3 regions of the Rossellomorea yichunensis genome follow, and region 3 is predicted to be linked to each of the others. Evidence: riboswitches for the same ligand, from Rfam matches in the RefSeq annotation. Region 3 holds a riboswitch; each other region holds the start of a gene.

What was found. Region 3 has a riboswitch for thiamine pyrophosphate ahead of tenA (thiaminase II). Riboswitches for the same ligand answer to the same signal wherever they lie in the genome.
Region 1: it holds a riboswitch for thiamine pyrophosphate, as region 3 does, so the genes downstream of both, RSX31_RS00410 (ABC transporter substrate-binding protein) here and tenA (thiaminase II) in region 3, are expected to answer to the same signal.
Region 2: it holds a riboswitch for thiamine pyrophosphate, as region 3 does, so the genes downstream of both, thiC (phosphomethylpyrimidine synthase ThiC) here and tenA (thiaminase II) in region 3, are expected to answer to the same signal.

What each region holds. Positions count from the first base shown of each region.
Region 1 is NZ_JAVYAD010000001.1:78,373-83,412, reverse strand. Features, by position in the region: gene RSX31_RS00430 (TatD family hydrolase) at 1-224, opposite strand, end outside; gene RSX31_RS00425 (ABC transporter ATP-binding protein) at 217-954, opposite strand; gene RSX31_RS00420 (ABC transporter permease) at 956-1,717, opposite strand; gene RSX31_RS00415 (thiamine-binding protein) at 1,714-2,007, opposite strand; gene RSX31_RS00410 (ABC transporter substrate-binding protein) at 2,020-3,003, opposite strand; TPP riboswitch at 3,166-3,276, opposite strand; gene RSX31_RS00405 (phosphotransferase enzyme family protein) at 3,354-4,259, opposite strand; gene RSX31_RS00400 (aldo/keto reductase) at 4,346-5,040, shown strand, end outside.
Region 2 is NZ_JAVYAD010000003.1:34,133-39,065, reverse strand. Features, by position in the region: SAM riboswitch class I at 1-75, opposite strand, end outside; gene thiC (phosphomethylpyrimidine synthase ThiC) at 350-2,107, opposite strand; TPP riboswitch at 2,256-2,372, opposite strand; gene RSX31_RS08100 (copper homeostasis protein CutC) at 2,454-3,146, opposite strand; gene RSX31_RS08095 (ABC transporter substrate-binding protein) at 3,369-4,307, opposite strand; gene RSX31_RS08090 (hypothetical protein) at 4,328-4,849, opposite strand.
Region 3 is NZ_JAVYAD010000002.1:110,429-115,468, reverse strand. Features, by position in the region: gene RSX31_RS04990 (sensor histidine kinase) at 1-883, shown strand, start outside; gene RSX31_RS04985 (response regulator transcription factor) at 880-1,479, shown strand; TPP riboswitch at 1,769-1,876, shown strand; gene tenA (thiaminase II) at 1,994-2,692, shown strand; gene RSX31_RS04975 (ECF transporter S component) at 2,685-3,263, shown strand; gene RSX31_RS04970 (ABC transporter ATP-binding protein) at 3,278-4,705, shown strand; gene RSX31_RS04965 (energy-coupling factor transporter transmembrane component T family protein) at 4,702-5,040, shown strand, end outside.

The sequences.
Region 1 (5,040 bases), on a different contig from region 3:
CCATCAGATGGCAGATCCTGCTCCGGATGGAAACCTGCAGCCGGTTTGACCCTTGCATCTCTTCTTGAGAGATCTAAATTGGTCCTGGTCGATTGAAGGTGGAACGATACAGATATGAGTGCTTCTACAGAATACAGATCAAGTTCCTGCAGGATCTTATCACGCTCGTATCCTTCGTATAAATCCAAGTGAATATGGGCATCAATCAAGGAAGGTTTACACATATTGAGAAAGCTCCTCAAAAATGCTCGTTTTCCATTTCAAAAACTCCTCCGTTAAGAGAATTTCTTTATCGCGGGGGCGGGGAAATGGTACTTTGAACTCCTTCTGGACCCTGGCTGGCCGAGTCGATAATACAATGATCCGGTCTGACAGGAACAGGGCTTCGTCGATATTATGAGTCACAAATAGAACGGAACTCAAATCTTCTTCCCAAATGGAAAGGAGCCATTTCTGCATGTCCAATCGTGTGAATTCATCCAGGGCAGAAAAGGGCTCATCTAGGCATAAAAATGATTGAGGACTGACAAGGGCACGAATAAACGCCACCCGCTGCTTCATCCCTCCGGATAAATCATCAGGATACGCATTCTCATACCCCTTCAAGCCCGCCCGTTCAATCATGCAGAGCGCTTTGTCCCTATCTTTCTTCCCGTGTAACTCCTGGCCAAGCATCACATTCTCAATCACGGTTCTCCATGGCAGGAGGGAAGGACTTTGCGGCATATAACTGATGGTCCCTCTTTGACCATTTATCGATTTTCCATCTAATTGAATGTCTCCGGAATCTGGTGTGAACAATCCACCGATCACATGAAACAGGGTGCTCTTCCCGCTTCCGGAAGGACCAAGGATCGACACAAACTCCCCTTCTTCAACATGAATGGAAAGCTCATCGAGGATCAGCTCCCCATCAAAGTATTTTGACATATTTTGTATGGATAAAGTCGTCATGTTACCTGTCCTCCTTTCGGTTCCACTTAATCATGATTTTCTCTAATAACAAAATGATCCCAAAGAAAACGAGGCTGAGCATCATGATCATGAAGATGGCTACAAATACCCTGTCTGTCCTGAAGGAGGAAGAAGCAAGAGTCATATAGACACCGATTCCTTTCTGGGCACCTAACCATTCTGAAATCACCGCCCCCATCACACTATAGGTAGCTGAAATTTTCAATCCTGAGAAGATGGAAGGAAGTGCATGCGGCCATTCAACTTTTCGAAAGATTTGACTTTTTGTGGCTCCCGACATTTTCATATAGAGGATGTACTCTGCATTTGTCTGCCGGAACCCATCCAATGCCGAGACCGCTACCGGAAAGAAGCAAATCAGGGTAATGACAATGATTTTCGGTAATAGTCCAAATCCAAACCAGATTACAAGTAATGGTGCCAGGACGATGATCGGAATATTTTGAGACAAAATCATAAGTGGATATATCGCTTCTCTTACCTTAGGCAGAAGGTGCAGACCCACTGCAGTCCCGATTCCTATCGTACATCCAATCACAAACCCTCCGATCGTAAGGAGGGTTGTCGAAGCAAGATGTCCTGTAAACGTGGACCATGAGGCGACTCCTTCCGCCCATATTTCTGAAGGTGAAGGCATTAGCCATGCCGGCACCTCAAATACTCTAATGGTGGATTCCCAAATGATGAATAAAAGGATGATGACCAAGAAGGGTCTCCATCCTTTCGATATCCATGCTTTCATCCTTTATACTTCTCCGTTAATTGATCCATTTCAATCCCGGCTGGCTGATATAATACCTTGATTTGAGAAATGACGTTTGAGCTGCCCATTTCAATCATTCGTTCATTCATTTGTTCAATCACCTTAAATAAGTCAGATAGATTCCCTTCCATTGTTGTTTCTAATGGATGGACTTCATAACGGACACCAGATTTATCAATGACCGCGATGGCTTCATCCACGTATGGTATAACGTCTTCACCATTTTTCGTCTTTGGAATAATTTGTATGCTTACGAGTGCGTTCCCCATTTTGTTCACCTCTTATTTTGGTAAAAATTCGTTTGTGAATGCTTTTTTACTGTCCAGTTCCTTATCTAATAAATCGTTATCATACATCCATGAAGCATAGTTTTCCCAAACCTCCAGCTTTTGCTCTCCCCATTTGTCAGCGTCATCCTTGTATTTAGGAGACAGCCACTCCTGACTCTTCATGACTAATTCTTTATCAAGGTCCGGAGCTGCATCTAAAAGGATCTCACCGGCCTCTTCCGGATTGTCGATTGCAAATCCATAGCCTTTTGAAGAAGCTGATAAAAATGCTTTGACTGTTTCAGGGTCTTTTTTAATCATCTTTTCATTCGTCGTCAAAACAGGGGTGTAATAATCCAGTTTTTCAGAGTAATCCTTTACGTACATCATATTCAATTCCTCACCGCGAAGCTCTGCTTCAATCCCTGTCCATCCATAGTAGATCCACGCAAAGTCAACATCCCGTTTCACGGCAGTAAAGAAATCTGTATCCCCCATGTTTACAAAATCCACTTTCTCTACATCAGCATTTTCTTGTTTCATAATAGACGTCATGACGGCTTTTTCTACAGGTGATCCCCATCCTCCATAACTTTTCCCTTCAAAATCCTTAGGAGTCGTTATACCCTTATCCTTAGGTGAAGCAAACCCGGATGTATTATGCTGTATGACCGCAGCGATAGATACGAGTGGTACGTCCTGTACCCTTGCTTGTGTGACACTTTCCTGATATCCAACTCCGAACTCAGCTTTACCCGAGGCAACTAGTTGATCTGCCCCTGCCTCACCAGGTAAGATGATATCCACATCAAGTCCCTGCTCTTTAAAGTATCCTTTTTCTTTCGCAACATATAATCCAGTGTGATTGGTATTCGGTGTCCAGTCCAGCACAACCGTAACCTTTTTAAGACCTTCTTTCTGTTCTGATGTATTTCCTCCACCACCGCAAGCAGTTAAAAGAAAGACAGAACAGATAATATACATCCACTTTTTCATCATGATTCCTCCTAAAAATCCTTGTATGTAGTTGTAACGTTTATTCTCTATTCTTCACATAGTAGAGAGAATGAATGTAAAACACCTTAAAACATTAGGACACAACAACAAAAAAAGCGCCCCAAGCTTCAGCGAGGGACGCATTGTTAAACATGATTATGTAATGTTTAAGAGAATGTTTCCTACGCTGGTATCAGCCAGTTCAGGTTCAAAGGGTCAGTATCTGTCAGGATACAATCTCAACCGGCCACACCGGTCCCCCTACACTTGTACTATGAAATTAAACGTTATCTTCTTCCCTACTTTGCCACAGAAAAGGTGGATATTCAAGCATTTCCTCTTAAATAGATTTACATTTGAAAGGCCAGTTGATAATCACTGGAATTTACCAGCCTGTTAATGAATGGGATGTATGCAGATACAAGGTGTGAATACCCTTTTTGATTGTAAAAAAAGGTGTATTGAAGAAGAAAGATAATGACTAAGAATGGCATCAGTTCCTTTTCTTCCTGAGTTAAAGTACCTTCGGACTGATAGCCCCCCATAAAGGCATGGATACGTTCAAATTGCTCATCCCCCGTTTGCTTGACCTGGTCTTTGAGCGTCCCTGCAAGAAAGTAACAGACATCTGCTATACGGGGTGCTTTCCGTATCCTCTCGAAATCTATGACCCCTGTCACCCTTCCTTCTTTCATGAGGATATTACGGGGATGACAATCGCTATGTACGAATTGATGGGGTAATTTGCTATAGGAGTAAGACCATTCATTAAGCCTTCCTAGAAACCCCTCACCCCACCTTTCTATCATTTTAGAACCCTTTCCGCCTATCCACTCTCTCAAATGTGTTTCAACTTTCCATTCTTCTACCTCGTTTTTACAGACGTATTGTTTTAGCCTGCTATGGAGTTGGGAAAGATACGTTCCCACCCCTTCAAGAGAAGTTAAGGAATAGACTTGTACTGGCAGACCTTCCAGAGCTTGGTACAGGGAGTAGAAAGCTTGATGCTGTTGTACATATGGGTGTTGTGAGACAGTTAACAGCGGCCTTTCAACAGGAAGTCCCTTTTCCAGTAAAAAAGAAGTTAAGAGCAGCTCTTCTATTCGCTTCTCCACTGAGGAGTTCAATCTCTTTTTTAAATAAAATGTCTTCTTCCGACTCTTCACCTTATATACATTTGGGTGACTTTCCACGGTCTCTATGGAGGAAGGATGAACCTTCCAGTTCAACAATACATCATGAAGAGGTTCAATCATTTTTAATTCCTTTCCAAACATAGTAATATACATTTAGTATGACTATGAAAGAATGTCTACATACCATATGAAAAGAGGTTGCATCGATGCAAAGGATACAAATGACGGAAGACCTATCATTCTCAAGAATCATTCATGGGTTGTGGAGACTTGCAGATTGGAATCAATCAAAGGAAGACACTCTTTCTTTGATCCAGCACAATATTGGAAACGGAATCACGACTTTTGATCACGCAGATATTTATGGCTCGTATACATGTGAAGCCTTATTTGGAGAGGCTCTCAACCTTCAGCCATCCATACGAGAAAAAATGGAAATTGTAACGAAATGCGGTATTGTCCTGCCTTCTGACAACCGTCCGGAACATAAAACACATCATTACAACACGAGTAAAAAGCACATTTTGACTTCTGTTGAAAACTCCCTGCAGAATCTGAAAACGGACTACATCGATCTTTTATTGATTCACAGGCCAGATCCATTTATGAATGGGGAAGAAGTGGCTGAAGCCTTCACTCAATTAAAAGAAGAAGGTAAGGTGCGTCATTTCGGAGTATCAAACTTTAAAGATCATCAATGGAATATGCTTCAATCTTATTTGCCATTCCCATTGATCACAAACCAAATTGAATTGTCTGCCTATAACTTAGAAAACTTTGAAGACGGTACATTAAATCTTTGTCAGGAGAAGCGTGTCGCACCAATGGCCTGGTCTCCACTCGCAGGCGGGGCGATTTTCAAAGGAGAGGATGAAAAAGCCATTCGTCTTCAACATACATT
Region 2 (4,933 bases), on a different contig from region 3:
AGCACCTATTCAACACATCGGTTGAATGGTTGCCGGGTTTCACAGGGCCAGTCCCTCCACCTCTCTCAATAAGAGTCACACATATATATTCATTTACTATTCCGAAATTTGTAATAATCGTAGCACGGTCCATACAAGCTGTCAAAAGAAATTTAATCTATAACTTACACGTTTCTAATAATAGGTACTTTCTACATAATGACATATGATACAAGATCTTGTTACATGCGTTTCATAGAAGACATGCCTGCAGTTTTCCTGGATGCTCTTCACTTCTTTTTCGAGTTGGATAACCCTCTGATTGAGCTTTATGATATCATTCTTCAATTTGAGTACATGACAAAGAGGCTCATCGATAGATGTTTGATCCATTTTCCACAAACTCCTTCGATTTTTCTTTCAATCCTTTTTCTATTTCCTTATGAGCGTCATCAATGCTATTCTCCTTCATTTCCCTTATATCATGTGATATTCTCATTGAACAAAATTTCGGTCCACACATTGAACAAAAATGGGCCGTTTTTGCCCCTTCTGCAGGAAGTGTTTCATCATGATACTCCCTTGCACGTTCCGGGTCCAGGGATAAATTAAATTGGTCATTCCATCTAAATTCAAATCGAGCCTTAGAAACGGCATTATCTCTTACTTGTGCCCCTGGATGCCCTTTCGCCAAATCCGCTGCGTGTGCAGCGATTTTATATGCAATGACACCCTCTCTCACATCATCTTTATTCGGTAATCCCAGATGCTCTTTCGGTGTTACATAGCACAACATGGCTGTTCCAAACCAACCGATCATGGCAGCCCCTATGGCGGAAGTAATGTGATCATACCCCGGGGCAATATCTGTCGTTAATGGGCCCAAGGTATAAAAAGGAGCTTCATGACAGATTTCCATTTGCTTATCCACATTCTCTTTAATCATATGCATCGGTACATGACCAGGGCCTTCAATCATCACCTGTACATCATGCTTCCAAGCAATTTTGGTTAGCTCGCCTAAAGTTTCAAGCTCGGCAAACTGTGCTTCATCATTCGCATCAGCAATTGATCCGGGCCTTAAACCATCTCCTAAGGAAACGGAGATATCATAGGCTTTTAAAATCTTACATATATCTTCAAAATGTGAATAAAGAAAGTTCTCTTTATGATGGGCAAGACACCATTGTGCCATGATTGAACCTCCACGGGAAACAATGCCTGTTGTACGATCAGCCGTCAGGTGAATATACCTCAATAATACACCTGCATGAATGGTGAAATAGTCAACACCCTGCTCCGCCTGTTCGATCAATGTATCCCTGTACACACCCCATGTAAGATTCTCAGCAACCCCGTTAACCTTTTCAAGTGCTTGATATATCGGTACCGTACCAACAGGGACAGGGGAGTTTCGAATGACCCACTCCCTTGTTGTATGAATGTTTTTACCTGTTGATAAGTCCATTATGGCATCGGCACCCCAACGAGTTGCCCACGTCATTTTCTCCACTTCTTCTTCAACGGAAGATGATACGGCAGAGTTTCCGATATTCGCGTTTATTTTCACATGAAAGTGACGACCGATGATCATTGGTTCACATTCAGGATGATTGATATTGGCAGGAATGATGGCCCTGCCATTTGCTACCTCTTCTACTACAAATGAAGGATCAACATTTTCCCGGATAGCGATGAACTCCATTTCCGGTGTGATAATTCCTTTTTTCGCATAATGCATTTGAGTCACATTACGACCCATTTTTGCCCGCATTGGGTTACGTTTAATAGTAGGGAACGCCTCTACGTTTGCACGAGGATCGTCTCCTTTATAGCCGTTATCTTCCGGCTCGATTTCACGTCCCGGGTAAGCCGCGACATCTTGACGTTCCAAGATCCACTCTGTGCGAACAGAAGGTAACCCTTTATTAATATCGACTTGGTAACGCTCATCTGTATAAGGTCCGCTTGTATCGTATACACGAACCGGTTCATTCTCTTCCACGCCAAAATTAACATTCGTCCTACTCAGTTCTATTTCTCTCATCGGTACATGTATGTCTGGCCTTGACCCTCCGACATATACTTTTTTACTGTTTTTAAATTGCGTCTTTAACTCGATTGCCACTTAACTTCTCCTCCTTTTGATTGGATCTTAGAAGTTACTGCGTCAGGCTTCCCATTGTTCTACAAAAGGACATGAAGACACAAAAAAGGGTCCTGAATAATCAGAACCCGAAATGTCAAAAAGTAGTAAGCGCCTTAAAACACAAATAAACGCTTCCGTACTACTTCCCTACGCTGGTATCATCCAGATCAGGTTCAAAGGGTCAAAGAACTTATGCGTTCTCCTCTCAGTCCAAGCAATGTATCGGACTCCCCTAGTAGAAATATTGATAGTATTCTATTGTATTACATACTATTTTTACCATGATTCATTCTTTTTTCCAATAGTAGTATAGTAACAAATCAAATTAGGACATAATCACACGTTTGATTTCCATTACCTTTTCAGAGTCTATCCCTAAGTCATAGCACCCATTATGTCGGACACCTGATCCTACATGATATTCTCTTGCTTTTAGCTTGCTGTGTATTTCGCCTATATTTTCCACAGTTAAACCCGAACCCGGCATGATAATGGGACCTCCCATTTGCTCTATTTCCCTCATTTCACCAATCGTATCCAGTCCCTTACTCACTTCAGATTTTCCTCCTGATGTGAGAATTCGATCAACGTTTAAGCCTGAATGGAATATTCCTTTACATAAGGCTACTGGATCATGAGACAGGTCGATAGCGCGGTGAAAAGTAATCGATTGACCCTTCGCATTTTGTACGATCTCCTTTAAAGCGTGGGAATCAAGCTTACCTTCATGTGATAATGCGCCAAAAACGATACCCTGGCTTCCCATTTCAACTATAGTTCTAATTTGTTCGGCCATGGTTTGCAATTCATCAGACTGATACGAGAAAGATTTACTATGTAAACGGATCATAATCTGAACAGGAATCGACACAGTCCTTAATACTTTTTCTATCACATGTAAATCAGGAGTTAATCCTCCCTCATGTATGGCAGACACCAATTCAAGACGATCTGCTCCGGATGCTTCTGCAACTTTGGCATCCTCCTCATTCAAGACTATGACTTCCAGTTTGCTCATATTGAATTCTCCTAACGTGATTATGTTAGGTTAACTTTAACACAATGTTGAAGATTGTTGAACTTGTGATGATAAGGATTTCCCCGCAAAAATATGTTGCTATTTAGAAAGAAGACAGTACTAATATGTTTGCTTTACAAAACCTACAAAAAGTAACAATCTATCAGAAAAAGACAATGATTCCTCTTGCAAATCATTGTCTTCCCCATCTCACATTCAATCTTATTCAGAAAACAATTCCGGATACACCGTTTTGGCTGTAAGCTCAACGGCTTCTCCAATACGTGGGCCCGGTCTTGACATAATGTCTGAATCCAAGAAATAGACCTGGCCATTTTTCACTGCTTTTACATCTTTCCAGCTTTCCCGTGACTTGATTTCAGCTGTCGGCTCGTCGACATACCCCACTGTCGTCAAAATCATATTAGGATTACGTTTAATGATTTCTTCTTCTCCTACTTTCACCCAGCCTTTTTGATCTACAAAGATATTCTCGACCCCGGCCGTTTCCAGTATTTCCTGCTGAAATGTTTCTGCTCCAGCTGTATAGATATCAGGAGATGGACTGATTTCAAAATATACTTGTTCTTTTTCCTTTAGCGTGCTTACTTTATCTTTCACATCCGAAATCTGTTGCTTGATGCCGTCTACCAATTCGTTCCCCTTCTTCTCTACTCCCATTACCGTTGCAATTTGTTCAATATCCCCATAAACATCTTCAAAGGTTTGGGCAGATTGAATGACGAATACGTTTAATCCCGCCTCTTCAAGCTGCTTCACTCCGGCATCGTCTCCAGTGGTATAAGCAATGACAACTTCCGGCTTTAGTGCAATGACCTCTTCAGCATTGACCGTCATGGAATCCGACACTCTTTTAATCTCCTTCGCTTCTTCAGGATAGTTGTCGTATTCAGTTGCCCCGATTACCTTATCTCCGGCTCCTATGGCAAAGAGAATCTCTGTGTTACTCGGCTGTAAGGAAATAACGGTTTCCGGCACTTTCTCAAAGCTAATTTCTTCTCCCCTGTCATCGGTCACAGAATAAGACTCCTTTTCAGGCTTGACTTCCTTTGTGGATGTTACTTCTTCCCCATTGCTGCACCCTGCGAAAACAACCAGGATGATTGATAATAGTAAACTATTTAACCATGATTTTTTCATATTTCATCTTCCCCGCTTTTCTATATTTTGTCGCTATACGATTTACTCACAAAAGGAATTTCTTCAATCCCTTCACATTTATTCACATACACAGCCATCACAAACAGGACATTTGCCAGTAAATGAGCGTATTTAAATAAAATATTTTCCACTTTCATCTCAGTACTGACTTTATGTAAGGCACGGACGGACTTTTTCGCTTCACTGCGACAGGTATGAAGCGTACATGCGGCTGTACAGCCTTGCGGAAGGACAAAGGTTTGGATACGATCCTCGACTTCCGACACATAACGATCATACATTTGGCTCAATTTATTCAAGTCCTCTTCCATGATGGCCGTCATTCCCCTCACCGAGCCATTGAGATGGTACGCCATCTCAGCTAAATATAATAAATCGTCGTGCACTTTTGGTAAGTGTTCCGTCATTGATGACGCGAGTCCGATTTTAGTCGACAGTGAATCGGTCCGGATCTCAAAATCTACAGTTGAAACAGACTCTCGCATATAGGGATAACATAAGTAGCGGAAATCATTTGCCATATGTAAGTTCCTCCTTTCTGAATGATGTTTGTGAAACACCTATCGTATCTTCCGGGAGGGTACATAAACACAAAAAAACCACCC
Region 3 (5,040 bases):
CTATTTTGCTTTTTACATTGCCTACTATAATGGGAATATAAAAAACCGGGTGGCGTTTTTAACCCTATATATCATTCACTTGGTGTTAACGACGGCATCGATCAATTATAATTTTGTTATACAGGATGAATTATTTTTATCTCAATTTCCTTTTATTCTGATCATTTGGATAAGTGTCATTCTGTTGCCGTTTAATATTTATAACCGAAATAAACAGGTCCAGCTCGAAGACCAGTTGGAAGATGCTAATAAACGTATTTCAGACTTGGTCAAGCAGGAGGAACGCCAGAGGATTGCCCGTGATCTACACGATACTTTGGGTCAAAAGCTTTCTCTTATCGGCCTGAAAAGCGATCTGGCCAGAAAATTGGTGTACAAAGATCCAGAGCAGGCACGAAACGAGTTAAAGGATGTTCAGCAAACGGCTCGAACGGCTTTAAGTGAAGTAAGGACAATGGTATCTCAAATGAGAGGAATTCGACTAAAAGACGAAATCGTAAGGATCAAACAGCTATTAAAGGCAGCGGAAATTGATTTCGTGATGGATGATGAGGTCATGCTGCCCCAGGCATCACTCTTTCTGGAAAATATCTTGAGCATGTGCCTAAAAGAAGCCGTGACGAATGTTGTCAAACACAGCAAGGCGTCACACTGTGAGCTGATCATCGAAGAATCGGATAAAGAGATGACCATCATAGTGAAGGATGATGGAATGGGAATCGAGGGAGATTACACTCAGTCTAAAGGCAGCGGCTTAATCGGAATGAGAGAACGGTTAGAATTTGTGAATGGGAGCTTAGATGTTTATTCCGAGAATGGGACCACTTTGATTATGAGAGTGCCGAAAGTGATCAAGCAAACAGACAGGGAGGGAATGGAATGATTCGAATTGTTATTGCAGAAGACCAGCGAATGTTATTAGGTGCCTTAGGCTCTTTACTTAGTTTAGAGGATGATATGGAAGTGGTTGGAAAGGCAGGAAATGGAGAGGAAGCCATTGCCCTCGTCCACGAGCTGCAGCCGGATATTTGTATCATGGATATTGAAATGCCTAAAAAGACAGGTCTTGAAGCAGCAGAGGAATTAAAAGGCGAAAATTGCAAAGTGATTATCCTGACAACCTTTGCAAGGTCCGGATATTTCCAGCGTGCATTAAAAGGTGGCGTGAAGGGTTATTTGTTAAAGGACAGCCCAAGTGAAGAACTGGCGAACTCGATTCGTCTTGTAATGGAGGGTAAACGTATTTATGCACCGGAGCTCATGGACGATGTGTATAGTGAAGAGAACCCCCTGACTGACCGTGAAAAAGAAGTGTTGGAGCTGGTTGCTGACGGGAAAAACACGAAGGAGATAGCCGAGGAGCTTAGCCTCAAAACGGGTACCGTCCGAAACTACATCTCAACCATACTCGACAAGCTTGAAGTTAAAAATCGAATCGAAGCCATCACGCAATCAAAAGAAAAAGGATGGTTTAAATGATGGACAGGGACGGACCTCCATGTTGGAGGTCCGTCCCTGCTTTTATGGTAGTTTTTGTATTACTGTAATCTATCGTATGTATTTTTATACATTCCTGGCAATCACTTAAGTTTGCTTTGAAAGAGTTTAACGCTAAATGAATTCCATTTAATTTTTCATAGGGCGTATCCTTTGCTATGATTGATTTTGCGTGGAAAGGGCAGGTGGAAAAATGATGAAAGGTTTTCTTTTTGCTGTTGACAAGTGAAAGAATCGTGGTACGATAACATCGAATACAAAATTTCATAGGACGATCCACTAGGGGTGCCTTCTAAAAGGCTGAGATTAAAGTGTGACTTTAAGACCCTTTGAACCTGATCTGGTTGAGACCAGCGTAGGGAAGTGGTGTTTGACGGTCACATAGAATCGAATTCTATCAAACTGATCTCAAGCCACTTTCTGTATGCGGTATGCATAATGAAAGTGGCTTTTTTTGTTGCCCATTTCGGGTCGTCTGGAAAAGGAGAAAGATACAATGTCATTTACAGCGTACTTAAGAAACGAAGTGAAGGAAATTTGGGAAGCGAGTTTTCACCATCCTTTCGTTAAAGGTATCGGGGATGGAACCCTCCCCCTTGAAAACTTCAGGTACTACATTCTGCAGGATGCCTATTACCTCTCACACTTTTCGAAGGTGCAGGCACTCGGTGCAGCCAAAGCAACAGATTTACATACTACATCCAGAATGGCAACACACGCAGTAGGAACGAATGAAGCAGAGCTTTCCCTTCATGAAAATTTCTCAAATCGTTTAGGGATTACGGAAGAAGAAAAACGGCAGTTCAAACCTGCTCCTACTGCCTATGCCTACACCTCGCATATGTATCGTTCCGCACAATATGGGGGGCTCGCAGATATCCTGGCGGCAATACTCCCCTGCTACTGGTTGTATTATGAGATCGGTGAACGCTTGAAATCATGTACACCTGAGGAGGTCATATATCAGGAGTGGATCGCAGCTTATGGTGGAGAGTGGTTTGGGGAGCTAGTAGAAGAACAGATCCAGCGACTGGATGTATTGGCAGAAACGATGACAGGAACAGATAAGGAAAGAATGAAAGAGAATTTCATTTTGAGCAGCATTTATGAATTACAGTTTTGGGAAATGGCATACACACTTGAGAAGTGGCCGTTTCAGGCATCTCTAGGTAAGGAAGGTAGAATACATGTCTAAATTAAAGCTGACGGACATTTTAGTAACGGTCGTGATCTCCATAGGTTTTGGGATTATATATAAGCTATGGGGACCGGTTTACAACCTATTAAAGCCATTTGGATTGCATGCTGATCAACTGATCTATGGCATGTGGTTCATGGCGGCAACCGTGGCTTTTTTAATCATTCGGAAACCTGGTGTCGCACTTCTGGCAGAGATTGCTGCCTCTTCAGGGGAATTTCTCATGGGAAGTGAATGGGGTCTCGAGGTACTATTGTTCGGTTTAATCCAAGGTTTGTTTGCAGAGTTGATTTTTCTTATCACCCGCTATAAGCGTTATGATGTCCTCATCATTTGTACAGCAGCTGTGGGCTCAGCAATTGGCTCAATTCTGATGGACTATTTTAAAGGGTACATGGGAGACCTCGTTCTGTGGAATTTGTCACTTTTTATTGTTGCCAGATTAATAGGATCCATCGTGATAGCAGGCATGGGAGCCTTTTATCTTGTTAAGGCTTTGGAGAAAACGGGGGTAACCAGTTTGGTCAGACGTGCGGACCAAAAAGATTATGATGCCCTGAATCAGTAAAGGAGGGAAGGACGATGCATATTGAAAATCTGCGCCTTACATTTTCCGGTTCAGAGAAACTGATGTTTAAAGACATAAGCCTTTCGATAGAAGACGGGGAAAAGGTATTGCTACTGGGGCCATCTGGTTGTGGAAAATCCACACTCCTCCAGGTTTTATCCGGTGTGATACCCCATTCGATAGATGTGCCGATGAAAGCTGACTCGATTGAGCGTCCTGAATCCTTCGGATATGTCTTTCAAGATCCGGACGCTCAATTTTGTATGCCCTATGTAGATGAGGAAATTGCCTTTGTTTTGGAGAACAAACAGATTCCAAGAGACGAAATGCGAGAGATAATTAACGATCTGTTAGAGAAAGTGAATTTAAGTCTGACGGATTCCCATACAAAAATCTCCTCTCTATCAGGGGGGATGAAGCAAAAATTGGCCATTGCTTCTGCTCTTGCGCTCCATCCCCAAACACTATTTCTGGATGAGCCTACAGCCATGTTAGACGAAGAAAGCACCAAATCTGTATGGGAAACAGTGAAGACGACATGTAAAGATAAAACGTTACTTATCGTTGAGCATAAGTTGACTCACGTATTGGAGATCATTGATCGTATTATTCTTTTCGATGTGAATGGAAGGATAGTGGCTGATGGTCCAAAGGCTCACATTTTATCACATTTCAAGGAAACATTGAAATCGGTAGGGGTATGGTATCCGGAGGCGTGGAAAGATTATCTTTCATCCCATCCTCCGGAGAAGGTTGCCCCGTTTGGAAAAAAGAATCTAAAGCTAGAGAACTTCAAAGGGTATATACAAAAAGAGGAGAAAATCCACCTTGAAAATGCCGTCAGCTTTAAAGGTGAATGGATTGCAATCACCGGAAAGAACGGAGCCGGGAAATCAACATTACTCCACAGTCTCATGACATTCATCCAAACGACCGGGACGTATGAATTATATGGAAGACAGGTGAAAGGAAAGAATGTTCCCGAGGAATGTACGTTTGTTTTTCAAAATCCCGAGTTTCAGTTTGTGACACACAGTGTGTTTGATGAAGTTGCGTATACCTTTCGGCTCATGAGAGTGGATGAAGGAAGAGTGGAGGAAAAGGTGCATGCACTATTGAAGCGATTCAAGCTTTATCCATACAAACATCATCATCCCTATCATTTATCCATGGGGCAAAAGCGGAGGTTAAGCGTCGCAGCATCACTTGTCAGGAATAAAGATATTCTATTATTGGACGAACCGACCTTTGGCCAGGATTCTCAAAATACGTTTGCGTTACTTGAGATGCTTCAAGACTATCAAAAAGAAGGATCTACCATTCTGATGGTGACACATGATGAAAATATCATTACTCACTTTGCATCCAGAGTATGGGTCATTGAAAATGGGCGTCTCACCCAGGATTTCTTTAATGAGATTGCTGGTAGTAAAGCAATATGAATATAGAAATCGAGCATAGAGAAACCTGGCTCCATCAAATCAATCCCAGCTTTAAGCTCTTGACCTTGATCGGGATTTTTGTAATTCTGCTTTTTATTCATTATCTTAACTTGTTGTTATATTTGAGCTTTCTCTTTTTTCTCCTGTTATGGGTTTTCTCAGGGTATTCATATAGAACCGTCAGTTTAATGATCCTACCCTTTTTTCTTGTTTTCATCTCTACAGCTTCATCAATGATTTTATTTGGGAAAGGTGAAACAACATGGATGAAATGGGGATTGATCCACATTACCGAAGAGAGCTTTTATCGGGGGATCCATGTTGGATTGCGTACC